2 regions of the Gordonia sp. PDNC005 genome follow, and region 2 is predicted to be linked to the other one. Evidence: riboswitches for the same ligand, from Rfam matches in the RefSeq annotation. Region 2 holds a riboswitch; the other holds the start of a gene.
The links. A riboswitch is a leader RNA that binds a small molecule or an ion and turns the genes downstream of it on or off. The one in region 2 is predicted to bind cyclic di-AMP.
Positions count from the first base shown of each region.

Region 1: linked by a shared signal. The riboswitch ahead of JVX90_RS02050 (transglycosylase family protein) and the one ahead of JVX90_RS10415 (NlpC/P60 family protein) in region 2 are both predicted to bind cyclic di-AMP.

Region 1 covers NZ_CP070351.1:410,945-420,466, reverse strand. Annotated here, with positions in the region: gene JVX90_RS02085 (hypothetical protein) at 1-456, opposite strand, end outside; gene JVX90_RS02080 (DUF3027 domain-containing protein) at 440-1,210, opposite strand; gene JVX90_RS02075 (MFS transporter) at 1,300-3,192, shown strand; gene JVX90_RS02070 (DUF2771 family protein) at 3,228-3,821, shown strand; gene JVX90_RS02065 (cold-shock protein) at 3,891-4,319, opposite strand; gene JVX90_RS02060 (hypothetical protein) at 4,435-4,644, shown strand; gene JVX90_RS02055 (flavin reductase family protein) at 4,641-5,150, shown strand; cyclic di-AMP (ydaO/yuaA leader) riboswitch at 5,427-5,610, shown strand; gene JVX90_RS02050 (transglycosylase family protein) at 5,617-6,261, shown strand; gene JVX90_RS02045 (hypothetical protein) at 6,473-6,661, opposite strand; gene JVX90_RS02040 (helicase-associated domain-containing protein) at 6,731-9,067, shown strand; gene JVX90_RS02035 (DNA repair helicase XPB) at 9,120-9,522, shown strand, end outside.
Region 2 covers NZ_CP070351.1:2,184,423-2,193,944, reverse strand. Annotated here, with positions in the region: gene JVX90_RS10425 (DEDD exonuclease domain-containing protein) at 1-636, opposite strand, end outside; gene JVX90_RS10420 (hypothetical protein) at 871-1,068, shown strand; cyclic di-AMP (ydaO/yuaA leader) riboswitch at 1,178-1,372, shown strand; gene JVX90_RS10415 (NlpC/P60 family protein) at 1,392-1,967, shown strand; gene JVX90_RS10410 (C40 family peptidase) at 2,018-3,109, shown strand; gene JVX90_RS10405 (peptidase MA family metallohydrolase) at 3,110-4,522, shown strand; gene JVX90_RS10400 (glycosyltransferase family 4 protein) at 4,522-5,640, shown strand; gene JVX90_RS10395 (long-chain fatty acid--CoA ligase) at 5,711-7,516, opposite strand; gene JVX90_RS10390 (hypothetical protein) at 7,650-8,057, shown strand; gene JVX90_RS10385 (SRPBCC family protein) at 8,054-8,491, shown strand; gene JVX90_RS10380 (ArsA family ATPase) at 8,512-9,522, shown strand, end outside.

The sequences.
Region 1 (9,522 bases), 1.8 Mb from region 2:
GTGCGATCCGGCCGCGGCGACGGTCCGCGCCCGACTGAACTCGATCGACCCGCTGGTGGAGGCGACTGTCACCGTGTCGGCGAACGCCGTCGCCCGGAACCCGACGCCGAACCGCCCGACGGTGGTCACCGTCTCCGCATGCGATTTGGGTGACACGCGCAGCGCAGTCAACGACTCGACGCCGTCGCGTGTCAACGGGGCTCCGGTGTTCGCGAAGCGCAGTTCGTCGCCGTCGCGGCGGATCCACAGCACGCCGTCGTCCCCCGCGGCGTCGGCGGCGTTGGCGGCGAGCTCGGTCAGGAGTCGGCCGCGATACCCGATGTCGGCGAGCTCGGCCTCGGCCGCCGCGTCCTCGGCCATCCGAGTCGGTGACGACGCCCACGCACGCAACGTGGCATCACGGAGGGCCGCCGTTCCGAAAGGATCGGCGGTGAGTCGATCAGGCGTCGGCGGCACCGGGCGCGGCCTGTGCGACTATCTCGATCGCGCCATCGTCGAACGCGTCGTAGGCAGGGCTGCCCGCACCGGTCGGCGCAGTCACGTCCGAATGCGCACCGCATCCGTACTCGGCGGACACCGCACGGCCGTCTGCGGCGAACTCGTTGGCGCAGACTCCGAATCCGGAATGCAATGCGCCTGCGATCGGCAGGTAGAAACCGCAGGTACCGCACGAGTGCCGCGCGTTGCGGGCCATCGTGGACGTCGGGCCGTACTCGCCGTCGAACCATCGCTGAGCTGCGTCGGTACGCCCCTCGAACGACAGCAGCCGTTTGCGACCCAGACCGATCTCGGCGTTGACCTGACCGATCTCGTCGGCGTCGATGAGGCTGACGTCCTCGGTGTCGATGTGGCCGGGCACCAGGCGAGGATCGTCGGCGGGCGCGGCGAGTTGATCACCGGGACCGAGGTCGCCCGGCGCGATGCGCTCCACCCACGGCACCCAGTCGGGGGCCAGGAGCGCGCCGCCACCCGGTAGAAGGGCAACTTCGCTGACTGTGACCTCGGACGAGTCGGGTGCACCCGCCACGACCACGCACCACTGCCACCCGCGGTAACCGGGCAGCTCGGCGTCGAAGTAGTGCGTCGCGGCGTAGTCGCCCTCGGCTCGGGCACCAGTGTGTGCGCCCGGCTGCTCACCTTCGGCGACGAGCGCGGAGCGCGCGACGTCGACCGCATCGACGAGTCGAGGAGATTCGAATGCAACAGTCACCCGTCCAGTGTGCAATAGTCGGGCCCACCGACGCACGTCAGGGGAATGGGTTCCCACCGTTGTCGGGTCGATGAGGAACAATCAATGGTGTGAACACCCGTGGATCTCGTGACGACCGTGGGGCGGCCGGTCGCCAGAATCCCCCGCCCGGCGATCCCCAGCCCGGCGGCGCCCGCCGGCCGAACCCGACGCCGCAGGACCCGCAGGCTCGGCGTCCCCGCCGCCCGGCACCGCATCCGGGCCAGGCCAACTATCCGGCCGACGCTCCGCGCCGGTCACCTCGTGTTCCCACCCAGCGGTTCGATGCGCCGGAAGCACATCACGGCCGTCCCGCGAGCAACGGGTACCTGCCACCGCGCACCCACAATCCGCACCTCCCGCCACTCCCACCTCAGTCGGACCCACTCGACGAACAGACCGAGGCCTTCGACCGGGACGGCACAGGCCGCCGCAAGGGCGCCGAATACGTTCCGCCGGAGAAGGTAACCGTCGTCCGCGTGATGGCGCGTCGATCGAAGTACTTCACCGAACGCGGTGCGCAGATGGTGCACCGCGCGGCGACTGCCGACGGCGCCGACCGTTCGGGCCTCACCGCTCTGACGCTGCCGGTGATCGCGAACACCGCCGTCGACGCGGCGATGGCCATCGCCTTGGCGAACACCTTGTTCTTCGCCGCCGCGACCGGTGAGTCGAAGGTGAGCGTCGGACTGTACCTGGCGATCACGATCGCACCGTTCGCGCTGATCGCGCCCCTGATCGGGCCGGTGTTGGACCGGCTCCAGCATGGGCGGCGCATCGCCATGGCGACGACGTTCGGACTCCGTGTCGTCCTCGGCCTGCTGATCATCGTGAATTCATCGTGGGATTCGGACAAGATGCAGCTCGAGTACAAGCCCTGGGTGCTGTACCCGGCCGCCCTCGGTCTCATGGTGCTGTCGAAATCGTTCGGCGTCCTCAAATCCGCGGTTGCGCCCCGAGTGCTTCCGCCGAGTATCGACCTCGTGCGCGTCAATTCGCGTCTCACCACGTTCGGGCTGGTCGCGGGCACGATGGTCGGCGGTGCGATTGCGGGCATCCTCGAACTCCTGCTGGCCAAGGCGTTGCCGTTCCATGTTCCCGGCGCCATGGTCTGGCTGTGCCTGGTCGCTGCCGCCGGCGCGTACTTCTGCATGAAGATCCCTGCCTGGGTGGAGTCGACGGAGGGTGAGGTGCCGACGACGATCACCTACCGCGGCAACCCGAACGACGAGGACTCCGCTCCTTCGTCCAAGGGCGGCAGCTTCTCACGAGAACTGGCCGCCAAAATGCGCCAACCGCTCGGCCGCACGGTGGTCACCGGCCTCTGGGGCAATGGCACCATCCGCATTCTGACCGGGTTCCTGACGCTGTACATCGCCTTCTACGCGAAGGCACAGCCCACCACGTCGGGCTGGCAGCAGATGTTGATGCTCGGCGCAGTCGGAGCGGCGGCAGGTGTGGGCAACTTCCTCGGCAACGGTCTCGGCACACGCCTCGAACTGAAGCATCCGACGAAGATCGTGCTCCTCGCCACCGGAGCGACCTTCGTCGCGTGTGTACTCGCGGCGATCTTCGGCTCGCTCGTCTTCGTGGTGGTGGCCGGCTTCATCGGTTCGGCAACCAGCGCGATCGCGAAAGTCTGCATGGACTCGGCGATCCAGGACGATCTGCCCGAAGAATCCCGCGCATCGGCGTTCGGCCGCTCTGAGACCGTCCTGCAGCTGTGCTGGGTGATCGGCGCGAGCCTCGGCGTGGTCCTGCCGACCACACTCTCGATCGGTTTCACCGTCGTCGCGGTGCTTGTCGGAATCGGATTCGTGCAGACCGTCCTGACCAGCCGCGGTGCGACGATGGTTCCCGGCTTCGGCGGCCGCAGGCCCGATCATGCCGCACCCACGGTTCCGTTCCAGGCGCAGCCGCCGACCGGACCGAGCGGCGCACCGACACGCCGAACCACCCGCTGACTTTCGATCCCACCGAACGACCGACAGGACTTCTCGTGCAGCACCCCGGAGACAAGAAGGCATTGACGATCCTCGCCGCTGCAGCGGCGGCCGTGGTCGTCCTCATCGCGGGGCTCACCGCGGTCCTCGTCGTCACGTCCGACGACGATCACGTGCCGACCGTCTCAGTCCAGGCCGGCGACACTTTTGTCCAGGTGCAGCCCGCGTACTGGTGCGAACGAGACATGACCGACTGCACGCCCGCGGATCCCCGGACCGCGAAGCAGGTCCCGACTCAGGTGGCCCGTGCGGCCACACCGATCGACTCCACGATGCTGTTGACGGTGCCCGAGGAGATCGCGTCCGGACCGTGGTTCGCGTTTGCGCAGTACGCCACGCCGGACGGCCTGCAGCGAGTCGTCACGTTGAATCGCTCCGACTCGCTGTACACGATGGAACTCACGAGCTCCCCCGATCGGGTCCTGCTCGGTGTCGACATTCAGTCGGTGGCCACGGTCCTCGACAACTCTCCCAACGGCCTGAACTCCCCCGACGGATCGATTCTGATGCGGGGCGTCTTCTCAGTCGACGCCCGCCCCGACGGCTACACGGTCAAGAACGTCACCGAACTGCCCGACATCCGCGCCTGAACGGAGCAGACCCCTGTCGACGACGAACGCGGCCTTCGTGAAGGCCGCGTTCGTCGTTGAATCGGCGATCTAGCGGTCGAGTTCGCGCGTGACGCCGCGGACCACTTCGGAGATGCGCTGAGAGGTCTTGCGGTCCGGGTATCGGCCATTGCGCAGGCTGGGCTGGACGGCGCCCTCGAGAAGCGTGATCAGGTCGGCGATCATTCCGTGAAGCTCGTCGGGGCTCTTACGCTCGACGTCCGGGCGCTTGTGCTCCCGACGTGACGCCTCCCTGGTGTTCTTGACGACACTCGGGGCGGGCTCGAGCACCGACACCCGAAGAGCCTGCGGGCCGCGGCGACCTGCGGCCATGTCGAACTCCACTCGCTGACCGGCCTTCAGGTCGGCGACGTCGGACGGCAGCGCGTCCGCACGGACGTATACGTCCTCACCGTCGTCCTGCGACAGGAACCCGAAGCCCTTGTCGGCGTCGTACCACTTCACTCGGCCGGTTGGCACAGCACTCACCCTCAATGATCTCTACTGTCAGCTATGAAAAAGCGCCCTCGCTCGCTGACAGGAGAGCGGAGACGCACTGGAACCGATTCTACTCTGCTGGTTTACCGTGGAAGTCATGGAGACCCAGAAGCCGTCGCGCCTGTTGCCCACTGCGGTGATCCTGTTCGCAATCGGCATGGTCGCGTCGTTGACCCTCCTCCTGCCACCGGTTCGCGACAGTTCAACCGTCCTGGTGACAACCCTGTACATCCTCGCGTTGGGGGCTCCGGCCGGTTTCCTGCTCGGTCTCGTCTTCGCCTTGCGCTCGGGACGGCGAAGTCGATGACCGACCTCCTGCCGGCGTCAGACGAATCCGCACTCAAGCGGGCCTTCAGTTGCTTCCCGACCGGTGTCGTCGCTGTATGCCGCCGAACCTCTGACGGCGAAGACATCGGGATGTCGGCGAGCTCGTTCGCCACGGTCTCTCTCGATCCACCGCTCGTATCGGTGTGCGTCCGTGACGGGTCGACGACGTGGCCTCGACTGACAACCGCCGACCGGCTGGGCGTCAGCGTGTTCGCCGGACACCAGGGCGAGATCTGCCGCCGCCTGGCCGGCCCTCCGGAGCAGCGGTTCGATTCAGTGAAACGATTCGTCACAGCATCGGGCGCCCTGATGATCACCGGGGCCGCGGCCCATCTGGACTGCTCGGTGCTACAGGAGGTACCGGCGGGCGATCACTACGTCGTCCTCCTGCAGATTCATGCGCTGCGCAGCGATCCGAGCGTCGAGCCGCTTGTCTTTCACGCGTCGACATTCCGCGCTCTCGAAGCCCGCCGGACACAATCCTGAGCCAACGGCGTGGCGCGAGTCTCAATCTGAATGTGATCCTTGTCACATAACAAGACGATAACGAACCGGATACGGACCGGGTGTCAGCTGCGTGAACTGCGACGACGCCGAAAGCTGTCCGAAACGCGTTACTCGCCGGTAGAAATGCTCCTCGAAACAACGGGTGAACTGGCGAGTACCAACCCGTAGTGTTCAGGTCGGTCGTCATCGAAGGGTGATGTCCACTCAACCGAATAGCCCCGTCTGACCGCGCCAAGCCTCGCTCCGCCGGACAGGGAAACGAACACAGCAATTCAGGAGCGAGGACGGGGGACCCACCATCTCCCCGTGAGACCCGGCGGACGAGAAATCGACCGCCTTGGGGTTAAGTACGACGGCAAGGCCACACACCGAACCGTCGGCCGGGCACCTCTCGCCCGAACCCGACAGCTCACCTCGTAGGCGCGTGGAGAGAGGAAAACACACTATGACCGGACGTCACTCGAAGCAGGCGACCAGCAACACCAAGACTTTCGCCAAGATCGCCGTCACCTCGGCAGTCATCGGCGGCATCGGCGGCGGCGCAGCCCTCCTCAGCGGAGCAGGCCACGCCTCGGCTGCCACCGACGCCGAGTGGAACCAGGTCGCACAGTGCGAGTCGGGCGGCAACTGGGCCATCAACACCGGCAACGGCTACCACGGCGGCCTGCAGTTCAGCCCGAGCACCTGGACCGCCAACGGTGGCGGCCAGTACGCCCCCACCGCTGACCAGGCCACCCGCGAGCAGCAGATCGCCATCGGCGAGCGCGTTCTCGCCACCCAGGGCAAGGGCGCATGGCCCACCTGCGGCACCGTCCTCTCGGGCCCGAGCGCACGCACCGCTCCCGCGACCCCGAAGGCCGCCCCCAAGACTGCTCCCAAGGCCGACCAGGACAAGAGCTTCGACCTGTCGAAGGCCGGCGACGCCAAGACCAGCGACGACGCCAAGAAGCAGGTCGACGAGGCGCTCGACGACTCGAACGTCAGCCCCGAGGTCCGCAACGCATGGAAGGCCGCGAAGGACTCCGGCTACGACCTCACCAAGGACCAGGTCAAGCTGTTCAACCAGAACAAGGGCCTCCTGAAGTTCTGATCCTCACCCAGGCATCACCCGAAGACCCCCGCTCCGATTCTCCGGAGCGGGGGTCTTCGCCTTTCGACTCGCTGCGCTCGCTCAAGAAGCAGGAAGGCGTCCCCACTGATCCTTGAGCGAGCGCAGCGAGTCGAAAGGTCGTGAGGCGTCTCCACAACAACAACGGCCCCCGCTCATTGAGCGGGGGCCGTTGGATTGTCTGCGAGTGGCGTCAGCGGTTGACGACGGTCTTCGCGTGAATGTACGGAAGGTCGTCGACAGGCAGCGGGAACTGCGTGTCGCCGAACGGGGACAGTGCACCGGAGAGGTGCGCGAGGAGCTCGGTCACAGCGTGGTCGTCTCCGGCCTCTTCGGGCCAACCCGCGTCCACGTATCCATTCTTCTTAGCCACGTCGACCATTCTGCCATGCGACGGCCCGGCGGGCCTACACACCCGGGTACATCTGTCCCGATCGGTAACATGGACCGAATGAGTCCGGACCCGTCGTTGCGCACGTCATCCGACGAGTTGGCGTCGCGGTCGGACGATCAGCTCGTCGAACTTCTGGTCCGACGCCCCGACCTCGCGTCGCCGCCGCCTCGCGGCACCGGCGTGCTGGCGCAGCGCGCCATGTCGGCGGCGTCCATCGCGCTCGCAGGTGAAGGCCTCGACCTTCTCAGCGTGGCGGTCGTCGAGGCGTTCCTCGACTGCGCCCGCCTCGCAGAGAGGGAGCGACCCGGGGACGGCCACCACGATCTGCTCGGACCGGTGAGCCGCGACGACATCGTCTCCCGACTCGGCCGGCGTGCGCTGCGCGCCGACGTGGACGCACGACTGACGTATCTGTCGGAGCGGGCCCTGATCTGGCCGTCCGGGCCGTCGTCGGGCCGCAAGGCGGCGAGCTGGGTTGCGGCGGGCCACCTCCCGTCCGCACTCCCCTGGCGTGCTCCCCATCTCCTCGGGCCGATGGCGTCCGTCGACGCATCCGACATCGCCGAGCGCGTGGCCGCACTCGACGAGCGACCGCGCGAACTTCTGAGCACGTTGGCGCAGGGACCGGCCCTCGGACGGTCGCGGGACGCCGCACCGGACGCCGATGCCTCCGCACCGGTCCCCCGACTCCTCGCCGCCGATCTGTTGGCTCGAGTCGACGAGCAGACAGTCGAGCTTCCTCCGCAGGTGGGGCAGGTGCTGCGCGGCGAACCGCCACTGATCACGGCGACGCTCCGCGAACCGGTACTCGCCGGGGATCCGTCCCGATTCGACGTCGACGCCGCCGGTGCGGGCGAAGCACTGGAGTTGCTCCGGCACACCGCGGATCTGGTCGGAGCGCTCGGCGAGGCCCCGGCCGCGGTCCTACGGTCGGGCGGCATGGGAGTGCGTGAGCTCCGCCGTCTCGCCAAGACCCTCGGAGTGAGCGTCACCCGCGTCGGCCTGCTGGTTGAGCTCCTCACCGCCGCCCGCCTGATCGGCGCCGGTGTGCCCGAGACGATGGACGTGTTGTCGACCGACGAGGTGTTCGCGCCGACCACGGTCTTCGACGGTTGGCGACACCAGGATCCGGAACGCCGCTGGGCCACCATGTCCGCCGCGTGGCTCGATCTGCCTCGTCGCCCGTGGCAGATCGGCGAAACCGACCGCGACGGCGCGATCATCGGGGCACTCGTGTCGGAGTCGTTCGACGCCGCTGCGCCGCTGCTGCGCCGCACAGTGCTCGCGCCACTGACCGAGACCCGGCCATCGGTACCGGTGACCGTCGACGACCTTGTCGCGCTGCTCGGCTGGCGGCATCCGCGCCAGCTTCGGCGGCTGTCACGTCGTGTGGTCGGTGAGACTCTGCGCGAGGCAACCGAACTCGGCTTGGTGGCCCACGGGAGTCTCACATCGGCCGGCCGAACGCTGCTCGAGTCGGATCCGGACGCCGAGGACTCCAGTGCGCTCGTCGCCGCGATGGCGTCGTCACTGCCCGAACCGATCGACTACTTCCTGGTCCAGGCCGACTTCACGGTCACCGTCCCCGGCCCGCTGACACAGTCGCTCGCCGACCGACTCGCGTTGGTCGCCGACCTCGAATCAGGCGGTGCCGCGTCGGTGTACCGCGTCACCGAGGACGGTGTACGCCGCGCGTTGGACGCTGGACGCACCGCGGCAGAACTGTCGGCGTTGTTCACCGAACACTCGAAAACTCCTGTGCCGCAGTCCTTGACGTATCTCATCGACGACGTCGCGCGGCGTCACGGCAGTCTCCGGGTCGGTGTCGCGTCGTCGTTCGTCCGCTGCGACGACGCCGCGATGCTCACCGAAGTCCTGCGCAGCGACGCCGCCGCAGAGCTCGCCCTCCGAGCGCTGGCGCCCACTGTCGCAGTGTCGGGGGCGCCACTGCGGGAAGTGATCGAGCGTCTCCGCGGCGCCGGCTTCGCGCCCGCGGGCGAAGACTCGTCGGGCACACTCGTCGACCTGCGCAGCACGGGTGTCCGTGTGCACGCACGTCAATCGGGCTCCAGGCGACCCGCCAAACGAGGGCGGATCGGCCCCGGACAGGCGAGCACCGTGGTTTCGCGCATGCGGACCGCCGACCGGGCGGACGGACCGATCACCGCGCACGCGACATCCGGCTCGGGCGAGACGACGTCGACGCTGATCCAGCTCGCGCTCCAGACCGGTCGGCGGCTTCGCATCGGTTACGTCGACGCCCAGGGCGGTGCGAGCCGACACGTCGTGAAGGCTCGATCATTGGCGGCAGGGCAACTCGTCGCCGACGAGGAGGCGGGCGACACCGACATCCGCTTCGCCCTCCACCGCATCACCCGCGTCGAACTCCTGTAGCCCGAACCGACCCGAGGTGGCCGGGACCTCCCGAGAAAGGAACAATGGTCGGGTGACTGACGGACCGCTGATCGTGCAATCGGACAAGACCCTCCTGCTGGAGATGGATCACCCGGACGCCGCCAAGGCGCGGGCGGCGATCGCTCCGTTCGCCGAACTCGAGCGCGCGCCCGAACACATCCACACCTACCGGGTCACTCCGCTCGCACTGTGGAATGCGCGAGCCGCGGGCCACGACGCCGAGCAGGTTGTCGACGCTCTCGTCACCTACTCCCGGTTCCCCGTCCCGCAGCCTTTGCTCGTCGACATCGTCGACACCATGGGCAGGTTCGGCAGGCTTCAACTGGTGAAGCATCCTGCACACGGCCTGACGCTGGTGTCGTTCGACCGTGCTGTGCTCGAGGAGATCCTCCGCAACAAGAAGGTCGCACCGATGCTGGGCGATCGCCTCGACG
Region 2 (9,522 bases):
CGCGGGCGTCGCCCTGGGCAGATAGTCGACGAGGTCCTGGTACGTGTGCACGCCTCGGTTGCCGACTCTCTCGAGGAGTCGGTGAAACACGTCGACGGTGGCACGGGCGTCGTCGAGGGCGCGGTGAGTGGGGCGCACCGACACGTTGAAGAGATCGGCGAGTGCCGACAGCTTCACACTCGGCGCCTCTTCGCGAGTGAGGATTCGGCGAGCCATCGCGACGGTGCACAACGATGTCGTGAACGGCCACGGAAGATTCATCCGTGCGGCGGACTTCCGGAGAAATGCGGTGTCGAACCGTGCGTTGTGTGCGACGAGGATCGCTCCGCGGGCGAACTCGGCGAACGCGGGCAGTACTTCTTCTATGGGAGGAGCGTCGTACGTCATCGCGGTGGTGATGCCCGTGAGCGCGACGATCTGCGGTGGAATCTCGCGACCGGGGTCGACGAGTGTCGCGAACTCGCCCAGCACCTCACCGCCGCGGATCTTGACCGCACCGATCTCGGTGATCGCATCGGTGTCCGAACTGCCGCCCGTCGTCTCGAGGTCGACGACGACGAGGGTCGTATCGAACAGGGAGCGGTCGGCGAACTCGTCATGGTCGATGTCCGCGAACGACAGTTGGCCGGTGGTCATGGGCGGGACGCTACGGCGCACCTCCGACAAACTCGATCGTCCAAGTCGCGGGCCGAGATTGTCGTAGGCGACTCGTAGTCTCCACACCACATCGACAGTTGCGTGACGAGAGAAGCCGCGTCGGACGCCCCGACGACGACTCGGAACACGCCCCTGTCCCAGAATGAGAGGCGGATCACAGTGTTGATCGACTGCGCAACATGCCCTGCACGTAGCCGTGAGTGTGGCGACTGCATGATGCAGGTGCTGTTCAGCCCTGTTACCAGCGGGTATGTAACAGATCGGGAGTCAAGTGAAATGTTTGCTGCGGTTGATGTGTTCGTCGCCACAGACATGATTTCGACGCAAACTGCACATGCGGCCCTTGAGGGAGTCGGCGCAGGTCAGGGCGTTATCGAGGGGGTGGGTGTGGGGTGGCTGCGGGCAGTCTGACAACGCTTCGAGTCGGATCTGTGCCGGGGCTGGTGGACATCGGTGTCGGGGTTTCGTAATCTTTTCGAGACTTTCCAATCAGGGTGATCCCCCACCAGTGACATCCGCTGGAAAGTCACCGCTTAATCGCTCCCACCCTCCGGGAGTGAACCGGGGAACCACTTCCTTCTCGTCGGTGCGTGCAGACGCACTGAAGAGAATTGGGGTGAATCGCGGTCCGAACCCACCAGGTTCGAGATCGCGTAGGGCCATCTCTTCCGGCCCGAACCCGACAGCTAACCCGGTCAGCGGTCAGGGAGAAACAACAAGGAGTACGTAGTTCAGTGGCTAAACACCGTTTGGACAAGCCCCAGACTGGCGCCTTCAAGGCCGCCACGACTGCTGTGGTCGCAGGCTCGATCGCCCTCGGCGGATCGCTTGCGCTGGCAGCCGCACCGGCAGATGCCGCACCGCTCAAGATCCCGAATGTCGGCACGTTCGACGTTCCGGACAACCTGCTTCCCGGCAACCTGAAGGCCCCGAAGCTCGACGGCAACTTCGGCAGCCCGCAGGAAGTCCGCGCCAAGAAGGCGGTGAAGGCTGCTGCATCGAAGATCGGCTCGCCGTACGTCTACGGTGCTGCAGGCCCCAACGCTTTCGACTGCTCGGGACTCACCTCGTGGGCCTTCAAGCAGGCCGGCAAGATCATCCCGCGTGACAGCTACGGCCAGATGGGCGGCGGCACCCCCGTCGCATCGCTGGCTCAGGCGAAGCCCGGCGACATCCTTATCTTCAACGGTGGCGGACACGCAGGCATCTACGAGGGCAACGGCGTCTTCATCCACTCGTCCACCGAGGGTGTGCCTGTGCAGCGCGCCAAGGTCAAGGCCTGGAACCTCGCAGCGATCCGTCGCTACTGAGCGTGACAACGCCGACGAACTGAAGTTCCGAGCGGGTCAGGTGCACATGTGTGCACCCGGCCCGCTCGAACGGTATGAAGGATCATGTGGTGTATCAGATAAACCGTGACCGGCGACGTCGGACTACGCGTGCCGCCGTGCTCGGGAGTGTCGTCGTCGCCACCGCCGCACTGCTGCCCGCACCGCCGGTCGCAGTTGCGGATCCCGTGCGCAGCGCCGACCAGATCCTGACCAGGTACCGCGAGCTGTCGAAAGACGCCGAGCGGACTGCCGAGTCGATGAACTCGGCCCAGGTCGAGTACAACAAGCAGCGCAAGACCGTCGTCAGGGAACGCCGTGTATCGGCCGCGGCGACGAAGAAGCTCGACTCCATGCAGAAGGAGATGGACGCCGCGCAGGTCAAGGTGGACGCGCTCGCTCGAGCGAGTTACCGGGGCGCGCGCGTCAATCGCCTCTACGCCATGCTCGTGAGCGACTCGCCGCAGAACCTCCTCGACAACATGTCGGGCCTGGAGATCATGTCCCGACAGACGGCGACCGATCTCCGCGTGGCCACAGACGTCGCCAAGCAGACGCGCCAGGCACGCTCGGACGCCGACGCAGCCGCCGCCGCAGCGCGCGCCGCCGTCGCGGAGGCCGAACGTCATCGCGGGGACCTGCAGGCCAAACAGGCCGACCTTCAGCTCGAAGCGGTGCAGATCCGGGCGATCTACAAGTCGCTCACCGGCAAGCAACTCGCCGCGCTTCGCGGACCTCGGTACGAGTTCGACGCGAGAGCCGTCCCCAAGGGCACCTCTCCGGCACTCGTTGCCGTGCAGGCGGCGATCTCCCGGATCGGTGACCCCTACGTGTGGGGCGCGGTCGGCCCGCACCAGTTCGACTGCTCAGGTCTGATGCTGTGGGCGTACAAGCAGGCCAAACGGACGATACCGCGTACCAGCGAAGCTCAACTCGCAGGCGGCACCCCGGTCGAGCGCAAGGACCTCAAGCCGGGTGACCTGATCATCTACTACTCCAGTGCTTCCCATGTGGGCATGTACGTCGGTGACGGATTCGTCGTCCACGCCTCCACATTCGGAGTCCCCGTGGCCGTCGTCCCGATCGACAAGGCCGGACCGTACAACGCTGCGCGACGGTACTGAGTGAGCTCGCACCGCGGCCTGACCGCGCTTGCCGTTCTGGTGGTCGCGACGGTCTCCGTCAGTGCCCTGACGAGCTGCTCGAGTCGATCCGACGACACGATCGCGCCGTCCGGGTCGGTGTCGACGACCCCGCTGAACCCATTCGAACAACAGCGATCAGATGGTGTGACAGCGCTGCTCGACCAACTGTCGTCGGTCCTCAAGACCGGTGACGTCGCCGGGCTCGACGCGCTCATCGACAGGTCCGCGCCCGCGGCCTTCCGCGCCCGTATGCACACGATCGCCGCGTCGTTCGCGGCGAAGGGGGACCGCGGGACGCGTGGCGGGCCACTCTCCGCGTCGACGTTCAGCTACCGCCTCGCGCCGAGCACCGGTGCCGAACGGCTTCTCGGCGAGCAATGGGTGTCACGTCTCGAGGAGCAGGGCAGCACCGACACCTGGGTGAGCCCGGTCGAGCTGTCGTACGCTCTTGGCGGCGCCCGGACGCCCGGACTCGACGAACCGGTGGTCACGCTCACCGAGACGATGTCGTTCGCACGTTATGACGACGACTGGAAGATCGTCGGAGACGGCACCCTGGCACCTGATCCGACTCCGACAACGATCAAGACGGCGGGTCCGGCAGAGGTCGGTCCCTGGGAGTTCGGTGGATTGGCCGCGATCGATGTGAAGACCGCGGGAGGATCATCCACAGTCCTGTCGTACCCGAAGACCGAGTCGACCACCGCCGCGGTCGCCAAGGCGCTGCCCGCCGCGGTCACGGCCGTCGACGAGTTCTGGGGCGAGGACTGGCCGCGCCGCGCCGCAGTCGTCGCCACCGGCGGCCCGGACGAGTTCGCAGGTCTCACCCGTACGCAGTCGGCTGAGACGAGGACCGCCGCGGCGGCGACGGTGTTCTCCCGCATCGACAAGCAGGACAAGAAGGTGATCGGCCAGCGGATCGTGCTCTCGCCCAACGCCGCGTCCCTGTCCGGGCCTGCCCTCGCAGTGGTGTTGCGGCACGAGCTGATGCACGTCGCAACTCGGCTGATCACAGCGGAGAATGCGCCGCTGTGGCTCACCGAAGGAGTGCCGGAGTATGTGGGCCGTCGCGGCACCTATCGCGAGTTCATCGACGCCGCACCTGATCTCGCAGCCGCCGTCGCCGGAGGAGACCTTCCGAAGACCTTGCCCGCAGACTCCGCCTTCGCGGTCGACAGCGACGCCGCCCGTGTGGCCTACCAGAGCGCATGGTCGTTCGCCGCGTTCGTCGCCGACAAGTACGGCGAGGACAAGTTGAAGGCGCTGTACACCCTGGTCGCCAAGGGCGGCGACTCGCCGACGCAGGACGCGGCCATCACCGCCGCACTGGGCAGGGACAAGGCCGCGTTGATCAAGCAGTGGCAGAGCTGGCTGCGAGAGCAGATCCGCTGATGGAACGGACCCTGCTCGTCACCAACGACTTTCCACCGCGACCCGGCGGAATCCAGTCGTACCTCGAGAGCCTTCTCCAGTTCTTGCCTCCGGAGGACGTGATCGTCTACGCGCCGAAATGGAAGGGATGCGAAGAGTACGATGCCGCTGCCCCGTACCGGATCGTTCGACACCGCACGACGCTCATGATCCCGACGCCCTTCGTGGCGCGGAAAGCTGCCCGACTCGTCCGCGACAACAACGTGCACACCGTGTGGTTCGGCGCGGCCGCACCGTTGGCGGTCCTCGGCCCGCACATGCGTCGCGCCGGAGCCGCCCGGGTCGTTGCGAGCACACACGGTCACGAAGTGGGTTGGTCGATGCTGCCGGGATCTCGGCAGGTCCTGCGGTACATCGGCACCAACACCGATGTGGTCACCTACGTCAGCCGCTACACGCGAGGGCGGTTCGCCGCGGCGTTCGGGCGGCACGCGGCTCTCGAGTACGTGCCCTGCGGTGTTGACGTCGATCGCTTCGCGCCAGACGCCGCTGCTCGCGGCGAACTCCGTGGACGATACGGTCTCGGCGATGCGCCGGTTGTCCTCTGCCTGTCCAGGCTCGTCCCACGGAAGGGCCAGGACGTACTCATCGAGGCCTGGCCGAAGGTCTTGGCGTCGGTGCCGGACGCCCGGCTGGTCATCGTCGGTGGTGGTCCTTACGGCGACCACCTGAGAGAGCTCACAGTCTCGGTCGGCGTCACCGAGTCGGTGATGTTCACCGGTTCGGTGCCCGCCGACGAACTCCCCAAGCATCACGCGATGGCCGACGTGTTCGCGATGCCCACCCGCACGCGTGGACGCGGGCTCGACGTCGAAGGACTGGGGATCGTGTTCCTCGAGGCGTCCGCAAGCGGAGTGCCCGTCGTCGCAGGAGACTCGGGCGGTGCGCCGGAGACGGTCCGCGAAGGTGAGACCGGCACCGTCGTCGACGGCCGGGACCACGATCGGGTCGCCGGAGCGATCACCGCCATCTTGACCGACTCCGCACTCGCGGAGTCGATGGGGCGAGCAGGCCGGGCCTGGGCGGTCGACAACTGGCAGTGGCGGCAGCAGGCCGCCCGCCTCATGCGTCTTCTCTGACACAGGCGAATCTCGCACGAACTACAACGATGCCCCGCACGCTCGTGTGTGCGGGGCATCGTTCGTGCGGCTACTTCTTGTACAGAGCCTCGATGTCGGCCGCGAACTTCTCGGCGACCACGTTGCGCTTCACCTTGAGGGTCGGCGTGAGTTCACCGGTCTCCTCGGTGAAGTCCGAGGGCAGGATGCGGAACTTCTTGATCGCCTCGGCGCGAGAGACACTCTCGTTGGCCTGGTCGACCGCCTGCTGTACTTCGGCACGCAGGTCGGGGTCGGTCGCCAGGTCTGCGACGGTGGCGCCCGCGTCCTTGCCGTTCCGGGTCTTCCAGCCCTCGAAGGCCTCCGGGTCGATCGTGATCAAGGTCGACACGAACGGACGCTGATCGCCGACGACCATGGCCTGCGACACGAGCGCATGCGTGCGCATGATGTCCTCCATCGGGCCGGGGGAGACGTTCTTGCCGCCCGCCGTCACGATGATCTCCTTCTTTCGGCCGGTGATCCGTAGGTAACCGTCCTCGTCGAGGCTGCCGATGTCACCCGTGTGGAACCAGCCGTCGACGATGGCGTTCGCGGTGGCCTCTTCGTTCTGCCAGTAGCCGGCGAAGACGACCTCACCGGCGAGCAGAATCTCTCCGTCGTCGGCGATCCGGACGCCGTTGCCGGGAATCGGGCGACCGACGGTGCCGACGCGGACTCGGCCAGGCGTGTTCACACACACGGCGGCGGTGGTCTCGGTGAGGCCATAGCCCTCGTATACGGGAATACCCGCACCGCTGAAGAAGTGGCCGAGGTACGGGCCGAGAGGCCCGCCGCCCGAGATCGCCATCTCACATTGGCTGCCGAGCGCAGAACGCAGCTTCGCGTAGACGAGCTTGTCGAAGAGCGCGTGCTTGCCTCGCAGAACCAGTCCGGGCTTCACGCCGGACTGAACCGCCTTGGAGTACTCGACCGCGGTGTCGGCTGCGAGATCGAAGATCTTGCCCTTGCCGCCGTCGTGGGCGCCCTGACGTGCCGAGTTGAAGACCTTCTCGAACACGCGCGGAACCGACAGGATCAGCGACGGCCGGAACTGGGCGAAGGTCGGGAGCAGGTCCTTGATGTTGTTCGTGTAGCCGACTTCGACGCCCGCCTCGATCGCGACGAGATTGATCGCGCGGGCCAAGACGTGGGCCATCGGCAAAAACAAGAGGAGGCGTTTGCCGTCGCCGAGGAGTGTGCTCAGTGAGGTCTCGAGCACGCCACCGATCTCGCCGAGCATGTTCGCGTGCGTCAGCATGCAGCCCTTGGGACGTCCGGTGGTGCCCGAGGTGTAGATCAGGGTCGCCGGATCGGCGGCGGTGAGGTGGCGACGACGCTCGTCGAGTTCGGCGTCGGTCACGTCCTTGCCGAGTTCGGCGAACAGTTCGACGATGCCCTTACCCGGGTCGTCGTCGATCTGGTACACGGCGACGGCATCGGTGATCGACTCGACGGCGTCGACGGTGGCGCGGTGCGACGGTGTCTCGGCGATGATCGCGACGGCCGCCGAGTCGCGCATGATCCAGTCGATCTGCGGGCCGGAGGAGGAATCGTAGATCGGGACGGGCACTGCGCCTGCCGACCAGATCGCGAAGTCGATGAGGGTCCACTCGATACGGGTCGAGGACAGCAGCGCGACTCGGTCGCCAGGCTTGATGCCGGAGGCGATGAAGCCCTTGGCGAGCGACCGGACACGGTCGGCGGCGTCGGACGCGGAGACCGGAAGCCATTCCGTGCCCTGCTGGACGCGGAAGACGGTCTTCGCTGGGGTGGCCGCTGCGATGTCGAAGAGGACGTCGGACGCGTTCCGCTCCTTCGGAGTGTTGAATTCAGCGGGGACGCGGCACTCTGCCATCAAGAAACACCTTCTCAGAACAGGACAATGTGACAAGACGTATTGGTCTGGTCGGTAATTCTATCCCCGCTGATGCGGTCCCGCGGTGCCAGGCGGCTTTTGCCGTGCGACACACGTATGTGATGCTGGTTCGGTGACGAGCATTCAGGTGGCTGACGAGGCATTCGTCGCTGCCGCCCCGTCCCTGGCCGGAGCCGTTGTCGGCGATCGAGCCCGGTGGCGGCGGTGGTGGCCGGATCTGACGTTGGAGGTCGCCGAGGACCGCGGCGACGAAGGTGTCCGCTGGCGCGTGTCCGGCCCGCTGACCGGAACCATGGAGATATGGAACGAGAAGTGCATGGACGGCTTCGTCCTGCACTACTACCTCCACGCCGAACCCGTCGCACCGCTGCCGACGGAGCCCGACGCTTGGCTCTCTGAGATCGCTGAGCTCAACCGGCTGCGACGTGTCGCGGGCAAGGTGATGGCCTTCGAGGTCAAGCAACTCCTCGAGGCCGACCGAGAGATCGGTGGACCCGCCACCAGCGGGAGCGTCGCATGACCGACAGCACCGAGCAGTCCACGATCATCGCGGCCGACGTCGCCGCGGTGATGGCTGTGATCGCCGACTTCGAGAATTACCCGGCGTGGGTCGGCGCCGCACGCGAGGTCGCAGTGCTTGAGCGTGACGCCGCCGGACGCGGTGTTCACGTGCGCTTCGTCCTCGACGCGGGAGTCCTCGCCGACACCTACGAACTGCGCTATGAATGGGCCGACGACGGGTCGTCGGTGTCGTGGCGTCTCGTCTCCAGCGATCTTCAACGCGACCAACGCGGTCGATACCTGCTCACTCAGCAGGTGGAGGGTTCGACGAAGGTCACGTACACGCTCACCGTAGACCTCAAGATCCCGATGATCAGTCAGCTTAAGCGCCGTGCTGAGAAGGCGATCACCACGTCGGCGCTGAGCGACCTCAAGAAGAGGGTCGAAGACTGATCGATCTGACGCCCATCCACCTGGTGCTCGGACCCGGTGGATCAGGCGTGTCCGTGGTGGCCGCGGCGGCCGCACTGACCGTCGACGCGTCGACACACGAGCATCGCGGAGTCCTGCCCCTCGGCGCCGAACGCGACACTCTCCTGGTCACGCTTGATCGGCAGTCGTACCTCCCCGAGCGGCTGGGGGTCTTCCGAGTACCAGGCGAGCCCGTGGCCATCACTGCGGACACCGACCTCCTGCACCTGGACCCGTTGGCTGTCGTCGAACAGGCGTGGACCGATTTCACCGCGGCATTGACGGCCGCCGGCGCCGCCCGCGCGTTCCTGCCGATCGTCGGGACCCTGTCCTCGATCGCACCGGGGGAGATGGTCGCGCTACCGGGAATCGGGGAGTTTCTGCTGCTCCGCCAGATCCGCGACGCCGCAACCAGCGGGCGGTGGCGTCGGGTTGTCGTCGACCTCTCCGGTGTCGGTGATCCTCACGCATTCCTGCGGTCGCCAGTCATCTTGTCCACGACACTGGAACGGTTGTGGCCGAGGCATGCGCGCCTCGCGGAGGCCGCGGAGAAGCCTGCGCTTGCACAGCTGTCGGCCGCCGTCGAGGGCATCGACCGCGACTGCCAAGACCTCGCCGAGCTCCTCATCGATCCGCATTCGGTGTCGGCGCACCTGGTACTCGACGCCGGAGACCGTGGACGCCGCGCCGCCGCCGATCAGCTCGCCGTAGCCGACCTCACGGGTCTCCCACTGCGATCGGTGCTTGTCAACGCCGGTGAGGACGCGGCCTCCACGGCGTCGGTCGCCGAGCACGTTCGGTCTCTCATCGGCGACGATCATGCCGTCACCGTCCACGAAGTGTCCTCGGGCGGCGTCCTCGATCGACTCTCCCGCATCCGCAAGATCACGCTGCACGCGCAGAAGCCGAGCGGACGACCGCGTGGCAGCGGTGCACTGACAGTCACCAAGGTGTCCGGCGACGGGGTGGACACTGTGTTCGAACTCACGTGGCGGCAAGGTCTGCCGCGGCCG